2 regions of the Ensifer adhaerens genome follow, and region 1 is predicted to be linked to the other one. Evidence: predicted binding sites of a transcription regulator. Region 1 holds the regulator's gene; the other holds the start of a gene.
The links. The regulator LexA, encoded in region 1, represses DNA repair genes until DNA is damaged. The targets are predictions, from matches to a motif close to TGTTCNNNNTGTGTTCNG.

Region 1 (5,106 bases):
TGGCAGCGTGACCGATCCCGTCGTGACCCTTATGGACGCTCACAGGGCGGCCCTGAGGGCACTATGACAGCCTTCGGCAGAGATGGTGACCTGCGACGTGTTTGTCGGCGCCGCGAAGGGAACCGGGGTTCAAGCACCTACAGCTGGTGAGCGGGTTTCTGGCTCGGGGTTCGCATTGAACATGTCGCATTTCATGTCGTGTGGATCCGCCGTCGCCTCGTGGAAGTGCAGGGAAAGCAAAGGATTCTCGCAGCAACATAGCGTTACGCGGAAGCGGTGTTTTTTCCGCTTCGCGACGACTGCAACATATTGATTATATTGGTGAATGTATTTGGAGGCCTCGCCCGGAATTGAACCGGGGTACAAGGATTTGCAGTCCTCTGCGTCACCACTCCGCCACGAGGCCTCACGGCTCGGATAACCGAGCGTTGGCGGGGATTTAGAATGATTGCAGAAAATCCGCAAGAGGCATTTTCGGAAAAAGCACAAAGCGAATTTGCGGTTCGGGCGCTTTCCACAGGCAGAACGTCCGGCAAGGCCGATTGCTCCTGCCCAGCGAGCAGCAATGCTTCAAGAAGAGGTCGGAACGATTACCTTCCTCAGCTTACTCCGGGTTGCGACGCGTAGGTGCTTTCGCTCAGGCATGCCACACGCCCGCACAAGCCACGTCTTCTAAGCCCCGTACGGATCTTATCGCTTCGGTGAAATCGGTAGAGGGGGAACGATGACTCCGCTGACATCAGCCGCATCGGTAGCGTCCGTCATCATCAAACGGAGGCAATGGCTTATATGAAGACGAAACTTGTCCTGACGGCGTTAATCCTCTTTGCTGCGACCACATTCGAGGCGCGGGCAGAGGACCTGGTTTTCAAGCTGAAGAACAACACAAGTGCAGTTCTGACCAATTTCTACACGTCGCCGGTAGGCGTCAACGAGTGGGAAGACGATGTTTTCGGCCGGCAGGTTCTGAATCCCGGCGAGAACATGGAAATCACCATCGCTGACGGCCGGGATGTCTGCAAGTACGACATGCGCTTCGAGTTCGAAGAGGATTCGGGCCTCGATACGACCGAAGATACGCAGGACCTTTGCGAACTCGGCGAATACACCATCCACGAGTAGGCGACGCGTTATCGGATGAACAAGAAGAACCTCGCTACCGCAAGCGGCAGCGAGGTTCTTCCGAGTACCAGATTTTTATCTGGGATCAGTGGTAGCGGCGGATCAGCCCAACGAGCTTGCCCTGGATCTTCACACGATCAGGCCCGAAGATCCGTGTCTCGTAGGCAGGGTTTGCGGCCTCAAGCGCAATCGATGCGCCCTTGCGTCGGAATCGCTTCAGCGTCGCTTCCTCGTCATCCACGAGCGCCACGATGATGTCGCCGGGGTTGGCGGTATTGCCATTTCGGATGATCACGGTGTCGCCGTCGAAGATGCCGGCTTCGATCATCGAGTCGCCCTTGACTTCGAGGGCGTAGTGTTCGCCGTTGCCGATCATGTCGAGCGGAACGGTGATGTCGTGCGTGTTGTTCTGGATCGCCGAGATCGGCACACCGGCAGCGATGCGGCCCATGACCGGCACGGAAACTGATGTGTTTTCGGCCACCGGCGCCGGCTTCGGTGGTGCGGCAGGGGCTGCCGCCGCCGGCTTGCCGAGGCTTCCCTCGATCACGCTCGGCGAGAAGCCGCGACGTGGCTGCTGCTGGCTGGACGCGTAGGCTTCCGGAAGCTTGATGACCTCGAGCGCGCGGGCCCGGTTCGGCAGACGGCGAATGAACCCGCGTTCTTCGAGCGCGGTAATCAGACGGTGGATGCCGGACTTCGACGCTAGGTCGAGCGCATCCTTCATTTCATCGAATGACGGTGGGACGCCCGACTCCTTCATGCGTTCGTGAATGAACAGAAGCAATTCCTGTTGCTTGCGGGTCAGCATGGCACGTCGCTCCAGAAGGCGTGAAACAAATCAAGAACAGACACTATCTGTTCCATATGTGTTCTGCAAGTGCCTAAAATTCCGTGAATTCAGTCAATTGGCGGGACTGCGCGTGCCGGTTGGTCACTTTTACGGGAGCAAAGCGGGTTTTGGTGATGATTGTGTGGTTGGAAACGACCGTATTGGACTGCGTCGAGCGAATCGCGAGCGTTCTGATGGCGAGGGTCAGGCCGGCTGCGTGGCGGCGCAGGCGTCTTCGAATTCCTTCACCGTCTCTGCGCTGTTGTCTTCGGGAAGCACCGCGTCCGCCGCATCGGTCGCGACGGGCGTGTCGCCGTCATAGACGAACGACTGGATGTAGAACGCAATGGCACCCTTCCACACGTTGCGTCCATCAATCTGGTGGCAGGGGACGGCGGTTTCGAAGTCCGTCTGGAGTTCATCGACCGTGGCGGCACTGAGCTTGACGTCAGGCATGTTAGGCGATGCGACTATCGAAGCGAGAAGCAGGGCGGCAAGCACGGTGATCGTCCACTTTGAGGCAAGGGTGGCACTACGGGGCGGTTAACGATGTGAACCGCGCTTTCGTTCCGAAGTCCAGCAAACTTGGCGATCACTCTCACGTGTTCAACAGGTCTTTGAGTTCAGGCTGTGACCGGTTTGCGCCAGAGGTGCGCGGCGGCAGGGCCCGTCGATCCTGGCGCGATTGGCCGACTTGCGATCGCATCGGTTGTAGCAGTCCGTGTCCTCGCTTTCGGCGCGCACAAATCCATGTTGTGATCGCGCTGCACTGTCTCGACAGGTTGCAAAAATACGATAACTTTGCGGGGAAAGTGGGGTGGTTGCATGCATAGATTGTCGTTGGCGGTTCTCGGTCTGTTGGCGGCGGCCGGAGCGGCCTCTGCTGAAGAAGGTCGTTCGAATATCTGGAAGCGGATCAATGCCTGGACGGTCGGTTCCGATCCGTCCTTGGGCGGCTCGTGCTACGCGGCGACGAGCTATGACGCCGGCGCGATCCTTCGTATCGGCTTCTATCCAAGGGGATCGGCGAACCTGGCGTTTCTTTCGATCGGCAATGCTACCTGGAAATCGATCGAGCCTCAAAGGGAGTATGACGTCGCCTTGCAGCTCGACCGCGGCCGCCAGTGGCCGGCCGTTGCGTTCGGCGTGGACCTCACGGGTTCGAAGGCCCTGGTCGTCAATTTCTCCAATACAGATTTCTTCACCGAATTCGTGCGCAAGAATACGCTGGCGCTGGCGTTCGAAGGGCGCGTGGTGGCGAGCCTCAGTCTGCGTGATTCGATGAAGGCCGTCAGCGAGATGTTCAAATGCCAGGAGGCCGTGAACGCGCTGATGCCGAACGGCGGGCAGGGGAAGGCCGCCGATCCCTTTGCGGGCGCCGGCAGTAATGCGCCGAACAATGACCCGTTTGCGGGCGGCGGCCAGACCAAGTCGTCGAAAGATCCCTTCGCCATGTAATTCCCTGGCGTGAGCATCGGTCTGCACGAGAGGTGAATATTCCTAAATATTGCGTGGGTACGGGTCGCCCACCCTCGACAGTCACGCGGCGACCTATCAAAATGCGCGCAAACGGGGGCTTTGCATGCGTAGATTGCTGTTCGGGTTGGTGGGCTGTCTGATGGTGACGGGGCCGGCCGTGGCTGAAGAGGCCGAGATCATCAAGTGGAAGGAAGTCGGCGGCTGGACCGTTGCTTCCGACACGTCGATGGAAGGCTCGTGTTTCATCACGTCGATGTTCGAGGGCGGGGTCACGCTGCGCCTGGGGTTTTATCCAAAGGGCTCCGAATCGCCACTCTATATGAGCTTCGCCAGCGACGACTGGAAGTCGCTCGAGATCGGCAAGGACTATGACCTGACGTTTCGCTTAGACAAGAGCGATCCCTGGAGCGCTTCGGCGACCGCCGCCGGAGACGAGAACGGCAAGTTCCTCTTCGTGAACGTCACCGATCCCGAATTCCTCACAGGCTTCGTGCGCAAACGGGCTTTGGCGATCGCCTTCGACGAACGCGTGATCGCAAATCTCAGTCTGCGTGGCACCGGTCCGGCGGCAGACGAACTCATGAAGTGCCAGCGCGCCGTGGATGAGATCATCGCCGACGAAGGGCGCAAGTCCAAGGAGAAGAAGGCCGATCCGTTCAATGCGCCGAGCGAGAAGCGATCAGCGCGCGACCCGTTCAGCCTCTAGCATTGTCGAATTCCGGGCTTCTTGCAGGCCTCCGGCAATCGGGTTGCGTTGAGGACGGAGAACGCCGGTTCCTTCTGCCTGCGGCGAACCAGCCGCGGTATCGGAAATTCAACTCAACCTTGCCGATGGGGCCCTATTGAGATGAAACGGCACCGCCGATGGCGGTTGTTGGTCGGTCTATATTCCTTGGGAGAATGGCGGACAGGGTGGGATTCGAACCCACGGTACGGTTTCCCGTACGCTGGTTTTCAAGACCAGAGCCTTAAACCACTCGGCCACCTGTCCTTGCACGAGTTTCGCAGCTAACTGCTTACCGGGCACGGCGTTATTGCGCGAAGCCCTGTCGCTTTGCAAGATTTAACATGCATCGCTGAAAGATTTTCTCCACGGCCGTATTGGAGAGCACGCGCCCGGTCGGATGGTAACCATCTGTAAACCATAATGCATGAAATCAGGCGCTGAACTGTGGATGAGTTCGCATTTTCGCCTTGTTGCTGTCATGTTTAATCGACTGTTCCGTTTCGGGACGCCGAGATTTCCGCTGGGGGCAAGAGCGGAAGGTTTCGAGTACGGCTTATTCGATCGATGTTGTGGGACAGATGACCTCCAGTAAGAATGCGGCATATCTGGTCAAGGGACTGCGCCTTGCAGCTATTCCTGCGCTGTGCGTAACGCTTGCAGCCTGTGGCTCCACATCGAGCCTCAAGAAAACCGCACGGAGCAAGGAATACTTTCCTGAATCGGTCTACGGCGTAAAGGCGAGCCCGCGTGTCGCCACCGGCAACAATATCCCGAAGGGCGGCGGACGCTTCCAGGTCGGTAAGGCCTATCAGGTCAAGGGCAAGTGGTATCAGCCGAAGGAAGACTTCGGTTATAACAAGACGGGTGTCGCTTCCTGGTACGGCTCGGCGTTTCACGGCCGCCTGACTGCCAACGGCGAGGTCTATGACAAGGCCCATCTGTCGGC
Region 2 (5,106 bases), 860 kb from region 1:
GGTTTTCTGCCGCGTTGACCAGTTCGTCATAGGAACGGATACGCGCCTTGGACTTGGCCTGACGGGCCTTGGGGCTGGATGCGATCCACTCCTGTTCGCGGGCGATCGCCTTCTGGCGGGAAGCCTCTTCGCGGCCTTCCTGCTGCATGCGCTTGGCCTTGGCAACGAGATAGGCCGAGTAGTTGCCTTCGTAGGGAATGCTGCGGCCGCGGTCGAGCTCGAGGATCCAGCCGGTGACGTTGTCGAGGAAGTAGCGGTCGTGGGTGATCATCAGCACGGCGCCCGGATATTCGCGCAGGTGCTTTTCGAGCCAGGCGATCGTTTCGGCGTCGAGGTGGTTGGTCGGTTCGTCGAGCAGCAGCAGGTCCGGCTGCGACAGCAGCAGCTTGCAGAGCGCGACACGGCGTTTTTCACCGCCCGAGAGATTGGTCACTTCCGCGTCGCCCGGCGGGCAGCGCAGCGCTTCCATGGCCATTTCGACCTGGCTTTCCAGATCCCAGAGGTTCTGGCTGTCGATGATGTCCTGGAGCTTGGCCCCCTCTTCCGCCGTCTCGTCGGAATAGTTCATCATCAGTTCGTTGTAGCGGTCGACGATCGCCTTCTTCTTGGCAACGCCTTCCATGGCGTTTTCAAGCACGGTCTTCGTCGGGTCGAGCTGCGGCTCCTGCGGCAGATAGCCGACGGTCGCACCTTCGGCCACCCAGGCCTCGCCGGTGAATTCCTTGTCGAGGCCGGCCATGATGCGCAGCACCGTCGACTTACCGGCGCCGTTCGGGCCGAGGATACCGATCTTTGCATCCGGGTAGAACGACAGATGAACGTTCTCGAGAACCTTCTTCGCGCCGTAGGACTTATTAAGTCCGGCCATATGATAGATGAACTGACGTGCCATGAGGGAATGCTCCGCAGGGAAAGGAAATTTGCCCGCTATGTAGGCGAATTATAGGAAGGGGGCAATGAGCAAAGGCGTTCGCCCCGGCTTGTCCCCCCAACCTATCCCTTGCGGCTGCCCTGCATCGAAAGCGCTCTCGCGGCCGAAGTACGGTGTCTGCGAGGTCGGTCAGCTGCGCCCGGCCGTATCGGCAATACCCTTGGCGCATTTGAACTCGGTCGGCCCCGCCGCCTGGATCAGCGGCGCCAGGCTCGACGCCTTCAGGACGTCGCCGGTCAGCCCGATCGTCAGCCCGGTGATGACACTGCGGCCCTGAACCGTCTGGCAGCGCATGCGCACCCGATCCCCCGCACCAGCGCCGAAGCTCTGGTCAAAGGCCTGCTTGATCGTCGCCTCGTCGAGCTCGGAACCGATGCGCTGGCGAAACAATGCGCCGACCGCCGAGCGATTGAGCTCGTCCAGCATGCGCAGCTGCACCGAGAAATAGTCGTCGACTGAACCGCTCTGGCAAGTACCGCTCATCAGCCACTGGTGCCGGTCGAGCCCGGATTGAACCCCCGGCATGGCGGTGAGCAGTCGCGCTGCCGTGTCATCGGCCATGGCAAGCTTCGGCAGTTCGAGCCAGCTGCCCTTGCGGTCCTTCGCGCGCGCCTCGGCCGCTACCCCGCAATAGCTCTTGCGCAGAGGCCAAAGGCCGTGCAGCGAGAGGTTGGTCGCATCGAACCGCTCCGCCGTCTGGCTCTCGCATTCCTTGCGCTGCGGCCGCGTTTCGCAGAAACCCGGCTGCCAGCTCACCGCCAGAACGTACTCCGTGCGGCCGGCCGCGTCGTTGGCGGCTCCTTGATCCGACATTTCCTCGCCGGCAGCAAAGGCGGCCGGTGCCAGGAACAGCGCCAACGCCGCCAGCATTCCTGCCATCGGACCCGATATCGCCTTACAGAAACTAACCATGATATCCTCCTGCGGAAACAAAACAGGAACGAATATCGCTCAAAACGGGAAAAATGCAACTCTCAATTAAGATGAGCGCACATTCGCTTGTGACCTCATGCGCAACGAGCAACAAGCGACGATTGCCTTTGCCTTGCAAATCGATTTGATATCGGATTGGTCTGTCGTTGTAGCCGGGGGAAATCGTGTTCGGGCAGGTGAAGACACATCAAAGCCCGACCGGAGCCACTTTGACCTGGCGCCATTTCCCTGCGACCGCCGACGCCCGCGGCATCCTCCTCATCAGTCACGGACTTGCCGAACACTCAGGCCGCTACGCCCGCTTTGCCGAAGCCATGGCTGCGCACGGCTTCCATGTCTACGCCCACGACCATCGCGGCCACGGCGCGACGCGCGCGCCGGACGCGCCGCTCGGCATGTTTTCAAGCCGCGAGGGGCTCGACAAGGTCTTCGCCGATATAAGGGCCATTCGTGCAATCGCGACAGGCACCCATCCGGATCTGCCGGTCGTTCTCTTCGGCCATTCCATGGGCGGGCTGATTGCACTCAACGCCGCCGAGGCCGATCCCGCCCTCTATGACGCGCTCGCCGTCTGGAACTCCAATTTCCGTCCCGGTCTTGCCGGCCGCGGCGGCCAGGTCATTCTGAAGGTCGAGAAGGCACTGAAGGGTTCTGACGTGCCGAGCCCGCTCCTGACCAAGCTCACCTTCGGCATGTGGGGCGGCGCGATCAAGGATCGCAAGACCGATCTCGACTGGTTGTCGCGCGACGATGCCGAGGTGGCTAAATACGCCGCCGACCCGCTCTGCGGCTTCGATGCCACCGTCTCGCTCTGGCTCGATCTCTTCCGCCTATCCTTCGGCGGCGCCCGGCCCGACCGGCTGGCGCGGCTTCGGAAAGACCTGCCCATCCACCTCGTCGGCGGCAGCGCCGACCCGTCGACCGAGATGGGCAGTGCCGTTCGCTGGCTCGGCGCCAGGATGAAAGCCGCCGGCCTGAGCAGCGTCACCGTCACCGTCTATGACGGCATGCGCCACGAAACCCTGAATGAAATCGGCCGGGAACAGGCGACGGCAGACTTTGCCGCCTGGTGCCTGCGCGCCGTCGCAGGCAAGCGCTGACCGGAAATATCATGGCCGACATGTCCCTTCCCAAGATCGCCACGGACCACAACCGCATCTCCTTCGGACTGACTCTGATGGTGATTGCGGTGCTGCTTTCGCCGCTGATCGACATTTTTGCAAAGCTGGCGATCGCGACCGTGCCATCGGCCGAAATCACCGCCGTGCGCTTCGTGCTGCAGGTCGTCTTCATCCTGCCGATCGCGCTGGTGCGGGGCAGCCTCTTCGATCTCACCTGGCGCAAGACCGGTCTGCATGCGCTGCGCGGCGGCCTGCTCGTCGTGTCGATGCTCTCCTTCATCACCACGTTGAAGGTGATGGAGGTCGCCGATGCGATTGCGATCTTCTTCGTCGAGCCGATCATTTTGACGATCCTCGGCAGCATCTTCCTGAAGGAGACCATCGGCTGGCGGCGTTACACCGCCTGCGGCGTCGGCTTCTTCGGCGCGCTGCTCGTCATCCAGCCGAGCATGCAGGAAGTCGGGCCGATTGCGCTTCTGCCTATCGTCGCCGCCTTCGGCCTCGCCGTGTTCCTGCTTGTCACCCGCATGGTCGCGCAGAACGAAGACCCCTGGTCGATGCAGTTCCACGCCGGCGTCTGGGGCGCGCTCTTCTGTCTCGTGCTGCTTTATTTCGGCGAGGGCACCGGTTCCGGCATCCTCGATCCGGTCTGGCCGGAAGGCGTCACCTGGTATTACCTGCTTGGTGTCGGCGTCACCGCCACCATCTCCGGCGTGCTCGGCGTCTATGCGTATCGCGCCGCTCCGGCTTCGGTGCTGGCGCCACTGCAATATCTGGAAATCGTCTCGGCGACGATCTTCGGCTGGCTCGTCTTCGGCGATCTGCCCGACGCGCTGAAGTGGCTGGGCATCGCCATCATCATCGGCTCCGGCCTCTACATCATCTGGCGCGAGCGCCGCATTCACAAGGACACGAGCATCGCTCCGGTGTCGCCAGCCATCTGACAACAACACTCTGACTACAAAAGTAAAGACCATCGGGAGGAATATCATGAAAACTGGAGGCCAGCTCGTCGTCGACGCACTCGTCGCCAATGGCGTAAAACGTATCGCTTGCGTGCCGGGAGAAAGCTACCTGGCGGTGCTCGATGCGCTCTACGACACCGACATCGACGTGGTCGTCTGCCGCCAGGAAGGCGGCGCTGCGATGATGGCGGATGCCTGGGGTCGGCTGACCGGCGAGCCGGGCATCTGCATGGTAACCCGCGGCCCGGGCGCGACCAACGCTTCGGCCGGTCTCCATGTCGCAAGGCAGGACTCGATCCCGATGATCCTCTTCATCGGCCAGGTGCAGAGCGAGGCGCGCGAGCGCGAAGCCTTCCAGGAAATCGAATATCGCCGCGCCTTCACCGAGGTTGCCAAGTGGGTGGGCGAGATCGATGATCCCGCCCGCATTCCGGAATTCGTCACCCGCGCCTTCGCGGTCGCCACCTCCGGCCGCCCCGGCCCGGTGGTCCTGACGCTGCCCGAGGACATGCTGACGCGCAGCGCCGAGGCGCCCGCCGCCAAGGCTTACCAGCCGGTCGAGGGTCATCCGGGTCCGGCGCAGATCAAGCGGCTCGGCGAAATGCTCGGCAACGCCAAGCGGCCGATCGCCATTCTCGGCGGCACCCGCTGGACGGCGGAAAGCGTTGCTGAATTCCAGCGCTTCGCCGAACGCTGGAAGCTGCCGGTCGGCTGCTCCTTCCGCCGCCAGATGCTTTTCGATCACCTGCACCCGAATTACGCCGGCGACGTCGGCATCGGCATCAACCCGGAGCTCGCCAAGGAGGTCAAGGAAGCGGATCTGGTTCTGCTGATCGGCGGCCGCTTCTCGGAAATGCCCTCGTCCGGCTACACGCTGATGGATAGCCCCTACCCGCGCCAGACGCTGGTACATGTGCATCCCGACAGCTCCGAACTCGGCCGCGTCTACCGGCCGGAACTGGCGATCGCCGCAAGCCCGCGCGACTTTGTTGCCGCCCTCGAAGGCCTTGCGCCCGCAAGCGAACCGACCTGGTCGGAGCGCACCGAGATCATGCACGCCGCCTATCTCAAGTGGTCGACCCCGCCGGAAACCGGCCCGGGCGCGGTGCAGATGGGCCCGATCATGAACTGGATCGAGGCGAACACGCCGCAGGAT

Region 2: the regulator LexA is predicted to act here: its motif matches at 1,857-1,874, upstream of LAC81_RS11990 (ribonuclease T2).

Annotation. Positions count from the first base shown of each region.
Region 1 covers NZ_CP083349.1:1,576,185-1,581,290, forward strand. The annotation lists gene LAC81_RS07820 (hypothetical protein) at 1-150, shown strand, start outside; tRNA gene LAC81_RS07825 (tRNA-Cys) at 333-406, opposite strand; gene LAC81_RS07830 (hypothetical protein) at 790-1,122, shown strand; gene lexA (transcriptional repressor LexA) at 1,208-1,933, opposite strand; gene LAC81_RS07840 (hypothetical protein) at 2,159-2,410, opposite strand; gene LAC81_RS07845 (hypothetical protein) at 2,813-3,412, shown strand; gene LAC81_RS07850 (hypothetical protein) at 3,537-4,139, shown strand; tRNA gene LAC81_RS07855 (tRNA-Ser) at 4,335-4,424, opposite strand; gene LAC81_RS07860 (septal ring lytic transglycosylase RlpA family protein) at 4,739-5,106, shown strand, end outside.
Region 2 covers NZ_CP083349.1:2,433,558-2,438,663, forward strand. The annotation lists gene ettA (energy-dependent translational throttle protein EttA) at 1-892, opposite strand, end outside; gene LAC81_RS11990 (ribonuclease T2) at 1,061-1,843, opposite strand; gene LAC81_RS11995 (alpha/beta fold hydrolase) at 2,029-2,964, shown strand; gene LAC81_RS12000 (DMT family transporter) at 2,976-3,929, shown strand; gene LAC81_RS12005 (thiamine pyrophosphate-binding protein) at 3,976-5,106, shown strand, end outside.